Regions from separate parts of the Clostridium sp. CM036 genome, predicted to be linked through region 1. Evidence: a T-box and tRNA genes for the amino acid it is inferred to sense, from the RefSeq annotation. Region 1 holds a T-box; the other holds one or more tRNA genes.
The links. A T-box is a leader RNA that pairs with one kind of tRNA and senses whether it is charged. The one in region 1 lies ahead of ACWJKE_RS14135 (glycine--tRNA ligase), so its partner is inferred to be a tRNA-Gly.
Positions count from the first base shown of each region.

Region 1 (4,446 bases):
GTAAGCATAACTGGTACACCTTTTGTTACAAAAACTGGTGAGATATCACTACATATAGTAGATTTTCAGCTTGTAGCGAAGGCTCTAAAACCACTTCCAGAAAAATGGCACGGATTAAAAGATCCTGATTTAAGATTTAGACAAAGAGAAGTAGATATAATAATGAACCCACAAGTAAGAGATACGTTTATGAAGAGAATATCAATAATTAAATATATCCGAGAATACTTAGATAACAAAGGATTTTTAGAAGTTGAAACTCCGATTTTATCCACAGTAGCAGGAGGAGCCGCAGCAAGACCATTTAGTACTCATCATAATGCGCTTGATATTGAGATGTATCTTAGAATTGCAACAGAGCTATATTTAAAAAGACTTATTGTTGCTGGTTTTGAAAAGGTATATGACATGGGTAAAAACTTTAGAAACGAAGGAACAGATATAAGACATAATCCAGAGTTTACAATGATAGAATTATATGAAGCTTATGCAGATTATAATGATATGATGGAAATTACGGAAAATATGATAGCTTACGTTTGTGAAAAGGTTCATGGAACTATGAAAGTAAATTATCAAGGAACTGAGATAGATTTTACACCACCATGGAGAAGAATTACTATGGTAGATGCAGTAAGAGAATATTCAGGTGTGGACTTTGATAAAATAGCTACTAATGAAGAAGCTAGGGTTATAGCTAAAGAAAAGCATTTACAATTTAAAAAAGAATTAGAAAATTGCTCAAAAGCAGATATATTAAATGAATTATTTGAAGTATATGTGGAAGAGAAACTAATTCAACCAACATTCTTATGTGATTACCCTGTAGAAATATCACCTCTTACAAAGAAGAAGAGAGGGAATGAAGAGTTTACAGAGAGATTTGAAGGCTTTGTGTTTGGAAGAGAAGTGTGTAATGCATACTCAGAGTTAAATGATCCAGTAGTTCAGAGAGAGAGATTTATGCAACAAGCAAAAGAAAGAGAATTGGGTGATGATGAGGCTTATTTAATAGATGAAGAATTTATGAGCGCATTAGAAACAGGAATGCCACCAACAGGAGGACTGGGTATAGGAATTGATAGAATGGTAATGTTCTTAACGGATTCTTATTCAATAAGAGATGTTATCCTATTCCCTACAATGAAACCAATCCAGTAGTTTAAAAGAATCAAAGGGGTATTTTAGTTAATCTAAAATATCCTTTTTACTTCTTAAGCGTAATCATCAGTGCTTAAAATCATGAAATTTAAATAAAAAAGAAAAAACTATTGAATTTTTAATAGTATATGTTATAATGTTGTTGTAAGCAATAATAATCCGCGATAGCTCAACGGTGGAGCACTCGGCTGTTAACCGATAGGTTGAAGGTTCAAATCCTTTTCGCGGAGCCATTTTTTATTTTTGGAACTCAATATTATAAGAAATCTAATGTATAATAAAATAATTCACTGTGATAAAGAAGAGTAGTAGTAGTACTTCATAAGAGAGGTTGTGGCTGGTGTAAACAATCAAAGTATTATTGTGAAAGGAACTTTTGAGTGTATAGAACTTAAAGTAGGGCATGTGCCAATAAGGGTGGAACCGCGGAAATAATTTTCGTCCCTTGGGGTATAGTCTTTTTTTTGTACGTAAAATAAAAGAGCATGCCTTTATGCGGGTGTGATGGATTGAATTGGTTATATTTAGGCCAAATAGGAAAGGATACAAGATGTAATATTAATATATTTGTAATGACCATTGAGAAGTATATAAAACGAGATATCATTAGATTATAAAAAAATAGGAGGGATTAATATGACATTTGAAAAAAGTATGGATAAAATAGTTGCGTTATGCAAAAACAGAGGGTTCGTATTCCCGGGATCCGATATATATGGAGGGCTCGCTAATTCGTGGGATTATGGTCCTCTGGGAGTTGAATTTAAAAACAATGTTAAAAAAGCTTGGTGGAAAAAATTTGTTCAAGAAAGTCCATATAATGTAGGCGTTGACTGCGCTATACTTATGAACCCAGAAGTATGGGTTGCGACGGGTCACGTTGGAGGATTTTCAGATCCACTAATGGATTGCAAAGATTGCAAAGCTAGATTTAGAGCGGATAAGTTAGTGGAAGACCATATGACGAATCAGGGAGTAGAAGTAGCTAGTGCTGATGGATGGTCAAATGAAGAGTTAAAAGAATATATAGCAAAAAATGAAATAGTATGTCCTAAATGTGGAAAGAAAGACTTTACTGATATTAGAAAATTTAATTTAATGTTTAAGACTTCCCAGGGGATAACAGAAGATGGAAAATCAGAGATATATTTAAGACCAGAAACGGCTCAGGGTATCTTTGTAAACTTTAAAAATGTTCAAAGAGCTTCAAGAAAAAAAGTTCCATTTGGAATAGGCCAAGTAGGAAAGGCTTTCAGAAATGAAATAACACCAGGGAACTTTATTTTTAGAACTAGGGAATTTGAGCAAATGGAATTGGAATTTTTCTGTAAACCAGGTACAGATTTAGAATGGTTTGCATATTGGAAAGAGTATTGTGCTAATTTCTTATATAATTTGGGAATGGAAAAGGAAAATTTAAGATTTAGAGACCATGGAGAAGAGGAATTATCTTTCTATAGTAATGCTACTTGTGACATAGAATTCTTGTTCCCTTTTGGATGGGGAGAATTATGGGGCGTTGCCGATAGAACTGATTATGACTTAAAGAAGCATATGGAACATTCAGGGAATGATTTAAGTTATCTAGATCCTATTACTAATGAAAAATATGTACCATATTGTATAGAACCTTCTCTGGGTGCAGATAGAGTTGTTCTTGCATTCTTAGTTAATGCATATGATGAAGAAGAACTTGAAGGCGGAGACGTAAGAACAGTGCTTCATTTACATCCAGCACTTGCACCATTTAAGGCGGCTATTCTACCTTTAAGTAAAAAATTATCAGAGAAATCGCTCGAAGTTTTTGCTATGCTAGGTAAAAAATTTAACGTAGACTACGATGAAACCGGAAGTATAGGAAAAAGGTATAGAAGAGAAGACGAAATAGGAACTCCATACTGCATAACCGTAGATTTTGATACGTTAGAAGATAATACTGTAACAATTAGAGACAGAGACACAATGGATCAAATAAGGGTAAGTATAGATGATTTAGAAAAGTTTATAGAAGAAAAACTACAATTTTAAATTTTAAATTGGAATAGTTAGTTTGGTTTAGAGAATGGCGTGTAGTATATAATGAGGCTTGAGTAGGCTGTGGTTATACTATGCGTTGTTTTTTTATAGAATAAATCTAAAAAATTATAAAATAAATTTGTAAAATAAATAATATAATATAATATAAAGTATATGGAGATTACATGGAGGGTTATATGAAAAAGGATTTCAATGAATTTAAGGAATTTATAAAAGGAAAAAAAGTTGGAGTTGTAGGTATAGGAGTTAGCAATATTCCTTTAATACATTTTCTAGTGAAGCTTAAGGCAGTTGTTACAGCTTTTGATAAAAAAAATTATAGTTTACTGGGACAGGTAGCAATAGATTTCGAAGAAGAGGGCGTGAAGCTGGTATTAGGGGAAGATTACTTAGATGATCTAACGGGGTTTGATGTTATTTTTAAAACACCATCTATGAGAGTAGATAACCCTGCTCTTTTGAAAGCAAAAAAAGAAGGAACATATATAACTTCCGAAATGGAAGAGTTCATAAAATATTGCCCGGCTAAAACTTACGGCGTAACTGGTAGCGATGGAAAAACAACTACAACTACAATAATATATAATATATTAAAAAAAGAAGGATATAAAACTTGGGTTGGAGGCAATATTGGTACACCACTGTTCGCAAATATTGAAGAAATAACCAAAGACGATAAAGTAGTATTGGAATTGTCGAGCTTTCAGCTTATGACTATGACGGTTTCTACAGATGTAGCAGTAGTAACAAATCTGAGTGTGAATCATCTAGATATTCATAAGGATATGGAGGAATATATAAATGCAAAGAAAAATGTGTTTAAATATCAACGTGACGGTGATCTGATTGTATTAAATAAGGATAACGCGTTAACTTATGAATTAAGAAAAGAGGTTAAGGGAAAAGTTAAGTATTTTAGTGTATGCGAGAAACTAGAAGATGGTGCATATTTTCAAAATGATAAATTATTCATTATGAACAAGGTAGTGTGTAATCTTGAGGAAGTAAAGCTAAAAGGGATGCATAATGTGCAAAACCTATTAACTGCCTTTTGTGCAACTCAAGATGAAGCAACAGTTGCGAGCATGAGAGAAGTGGCTACCACTTTTATGGGGGTACCTCATAGGGGCGAATTCGTGAGGGAAGTAGATGGAGTTAAATATTACAATGATTCAATAGCATCTACGCCAACTAGAACTATAGCAAGTCTCAAAGCTTTTGGAAAGCCTGTTATACTAATTGCAGGAG
Region 1 is NZ_CM143652.1:2,992,071-2,996,516, forward strand. Features, by position in the region: gene lysS (lysine--tRNA ligase) at 1-1,161, shown strand, start outside; tRNA gene ACWJKE_RS14130 (tRNA-Asn) at 1,320-1,394, shown strand; T-box leader at 1,445-1,610, shown strand; gene ACWJKE_RS14135 (glycine--tRNA ligase) at 1,798-3,189, shown strand; gene murD (UDP-N-acetylmuramoyl-L-alanine--D-glutamate ligase) at 3,375-4,446, shown strand, end outside.

Region 2 (4,446 bases), 740 kb from region 1:
GTAACAAATTTAAATTACTAATTAACCTAACTAGCATTACTGTTAGGTGAGAAACGGCTGTTTCTTCTTGTAAAAGATAACTCTATTATATTAAAATATTTTTTATATTTTCACTCACAACAATTCAAAGTATACTATCTAAGTATTTGTTTGTCAACACTTTTTTATTTATTTTATTCACATATCAATATGCCTTACTACCATACAAGAGTTTCTTTTTTTATCTCTTCACATTTAACACATTTATCACAATAATAGACCCTATCTGCAAAAACCTTGTTTATCGTTTGTATTAGTTCTTTATTTTTACAATGCTCTACACAGTGTATAATTACTTTTTTAGGAGCATTGGTTATCATAGTGCTAATAATAAGTTCCTCTCGATTTTCTTTTGAATCAAATTTAACATCCGGTAACTCCATCATCATATTTCCTACTAAATCATTACCTTCTTCATCTGTTAAACGATAATTTCCGTTTTTTTCAATTAGAATATTAATCTCATCTACCTTACTATCCTGAACATCAACAAAGTATTTAAGCAATTTTATAAACTCATTATATTCTTTCTCTACCATATACTCTTCCACAACTTTATCCACTATGCACTCTAAATCTCCCTTTAGCTCTTTTGTCCTAAAGGTTAAAAATCCACTTATATTAATTTCATTATTTTCTTCTATACATTTAGTTATCTTATCAATTATACTATTTTTCCTATTCATACAATATACTCCATTAGGTCCGGATATTTCGCCCTCACTACTCAAGTATTCTTGTATCCTAGGTTTAATTTGTTCTATTTCATCATATTGCAGAAAAAAATAAGATTCATCTAAAAATTTTTCGAGTCCTTTTTTACAAAATTCCATTACAACTATTTTATATAACATGTTTGCAACATGCAAATTAAATGTTTTGATACTAGCATCGCTTAAGTTGTCATCATCACAAAAAAACTTTACTACGTGAGTATCCCCTATTATATTTTCCGATATACCTGAAAAATTTTTTTTATCTTCAAAACACTTCTTAATGTCTTTAATTTCATCAATAATACATTCCATACTCCTATTATATACAATAGTTAATAAAAGCATTTCGCACACTCCTTTCTCACTAAGATAGTATGTGTGTAATATTAATGTATATGCAAAATAGATTAAACAATTATCGACATATTGCAATTTGTGATAGCTTTGTGTTATAAAATAAACATAAGAAAATAAATATTAAATAGGAGTATTGTAATGAAAAATATTATTGTTGATTTTAGAATTCATAATGAAGAAAAAGAATATTTAGTTTCTAGAGGATATAACTTGCTTATTTGCCCACCTAGCAACATTTTATACGAGGCTGTATGTGGTCACCCTGATATGCTTATGCATATTTTAGGCAAAGATATTATAGTTCATAAAGACATGGATAATGAATTCATACTGAGCTTAATTTTGTTAAATTATAAAGTTTATAAATCAAATTCAACTTTAAAAGATAAATACCCTTATGACATATGTCTCAATTCATTAAGCCTAGGCAATCTTTTTATTCACTCAGTTAATTTTACTGATACTAATCTTTTGTCACTATTAAAAACAAGAAAATTAATAAACGTTAAGCAAGGTTATACAAAATGTTCTACTTGCATTGTAAATGATCATGCAGTCATAACTAGTGATGTTTCTATCGCTAAGGCTTTAAGCATTGAAAAAATAGATATTTTATTAATTCCACCTGGTGATATTATCCTTCCCGGGCTTAACTACGGTTTTATAGGTGGCGTAACAGGTCTTATCGAAGATAATGTCTTAGCTTTTTATGGTCACTTAGATCATTATTTGTATGGGAAAGAAGTATTAAATTTTTTAAATAAGCATAAGGTAGAACCTGTATTTTTGAGAAATGGAAAACTAATCGATAGAGGTAGTATTTTTAGAGTCTAACGAATCCAAAATATACTGAAATAAAAAAAGTAGTCTAAATGCTGAAATATCAGCATTTAGACTACTTTTTATTGTTTTGGAGGCGCCACCCGGATTTGAACCGGGGAATAAAGGTTTTGCAGACCTTGACCTTACCGCTTGGCTATAGCGCCATTATTCATAATTATAGTTGGAGCGGAAGACGAGATTCGAACTCGCGACGTTCACCTTGGCAAGGTGACGCTCTACCACTGAGCCACTTCCGCAACACTGGTGGCTAGACCAGGAATCGAACCAGGGACACGAGGATTTTCAGTCCTCTGCTCTACCGACTGAGCTATCCAGCCTTAATAATTTTCAAATTTACTAAATTCAAATGGCGACTCAAAAGGGACTCGAACCCTCGACCTCCGCCGTGACAGGGCGGCACTCTAACCAACTGAGCTATTGAGCCATATGTGGTGGGAACAACAGGGTTCGAACCTGTGACCCTCTGCTTGTAAGGCAGATGCTCTCCCAGCTGAGCTATGCTCCCACATATCTTTATCAGACTAGTACAGTTTACATCATTTCATAAAACTTGTCAACAACTTTATGTATTAACTGTTTTTTTACTTTACTGTTAACTTCCTCGTCCATGTGTACTTTGTGAGTACTTTATTATATTATAAGATTTTCTTACGGCTGTCAACCATAAATATGGTGAATATTCACGTATATTTAAATTATACTCCCTATTTATCGAATTTACTCCACTTTGCTACGATTTGAAACATATATTACTATTGAATATAGTTTGTGTATTGCTTTCTATAAAAAGCAATACCACATATACTATATTCTCTTTATCCAAAGCTGCATTTTTATCTATGAATTAGCTTCTTTAAGTAATTGCCCAATTTCTTCATGATTAAATTCATAATTTTCATTACAAAAATGGCATTTAAGTTCTTCGGTTTTACCATCATTATATAATTCTTCTAAATCCTTTTTACCTATACTTATTAAGGCCCTCTCAACCCTTTCCCTGCAGCAATCACATTTATACGTCGGCTTAACCTCTTCATGTATTTTAAGTTCCATATCTTCAAAAATAAATTCCAAAATTTCTTCGATGTTCATCCCTTTTGCTATTAATTCAGTTATAGATGGAATTTCTTCAAGCCTATACGTTATTATATCAGCTAAAAATTCGTCTGCACCAGGCATCATTTGGATTATAAAACCTCCTGAAGCTTTAATGCTCATATCCGTGTCAACTAAAACTCCGAGTCCCACAGCAGACGGCGTTTGCTCTGATACAGTAAAGTAATAAGCTAAGTCATCCCCAATTTCACCTGTACAGATTGGCACTTGACCTATGTACGGCTCCTTTAGTCCCATATCTCTTATAATCCTTAAATAACCATCCGTACCAACGGCAGCACTTACATCAAGTTTCCCCTGTTTGTTTGCAGGCAAATCTACATTAGGGTTTCCTATGTACCCTTTTACACTTACATCAGCATGTGCAGTTACTACCACGCCTCTCGCTTCTCCTCCGCCATCAATTTGAAGTGTTAAACTATCTTGCTGCGACTTTAACATGCTTCCCATAAGAGCACCAGCCGTTAGCATCCTACCAAAAGCAGCTGCTGCCGTGGGTGCACACAAATGCATAGAAACTCCCTCATTTACTAAACCCGTAGTTATTGCTGCGACTATTCTAACCTGGCCTTCCTTTGCAGTAGCTCTAACCAATTTATCCATATACTAGCCTCCTGTAAACTATTTTTGTTTTTTACTTCTTAAGTACATAACATATTCGCTCTGTGATTTTACTTACTACTTTATCTTCATAGTTATCCATCTTTTTAATTATTTCGAACCCAATTTCTTTTATAACACTTTCTACATATTCTTCTTTATAAGCCCTTTCAGAGTGTTGCTCATCAAAGCGTCTGAACACTTGTCCTTCTTTTACAAAAAAAGTTAAATTCATTTGCACTATATCATTTTCCAAATAATTTTCCCAAATATACACTACATCATCACTATCGTAATTATAAATATTATTACCAAGCACATTGGTAAGTTTATAATAAGAGTTAATATCAAAGATGAATAACCCATCCTGTTTTAATAAATCATAAGCGCCTAATAAATACTTTTTAAAATTTTCTTTTTTTAATATATAGTTGCTAGAATCTAATCCGCAAGTTATAAGGTTAAAAGTATTATCTAAATTCAATTCACAAATATCTTGGCATACAAATTTTGCTCCTACCCGAGCATCCCTCATCTTTTTCTCTGCTTGACTTAACATATCACAAGATAAATCAACTGCCCAGGTATGCTTAAACTCATTTGCAATTTCTATAGTAAGATTTGCTGTACCACAGGCTAAATCTAAATAACTCTCCATATCTAAGTGATGCTCTTTGCAAATACATAATATTTGGGAAGCCCATGTTTTATAATCAATATCAGAATTGATTAATTCATCATATATACAAGCAAACTCTTTGTAACAGTTCATATT
Region 2 is NZ_CM143652.1:3,731,305-3,735,750, reverse strand. Features, by position in the region: ribosomal protein L20 leader region at 1-75, opposite strand, end outside; gene ytxC (putative sporulation protein YtxC) at 198-1,100, opposite strand; gene ACWJKE_RS17740 (DUF6873 family GME fold protein) at 1,251-1,946, shown strand; tRNA gene ACWJKE_RS17735 (tRNA-Cys) at 2,024-2,098, opposite strand; tRNA gene ACWJKE_RS17730 (tRNA-Gly) at 2,117-2,191, opposite strand; tRNA gene ACWJKE_RS17725 (tRNA-Phe) at 2,197-2,272, opposite strand; tRNA gene ACWJKE_RS17720 (tRNA-Asp) at 2,303-2,379, opposite strand; tRNA gene ACWJKE_RS17715 (tRNA-Val) at 2,385-2,460, opposite strand; gene hslO (Hsp33 family molecular chaperone HslO) at 2,793-3,674, opposite strand; gene ACWJKE_RS17705 (class I SAM-dependent DNA methyltransferase) at 3,706-4,443, opposite strand.
Region 2: it has a tRNA-Gly gene. The T-box ahead of ACWJKE_RS14135 (glycine--tRNA ligase) is inferred to sense a tRNA for this amino acid. The anticodon was not compared.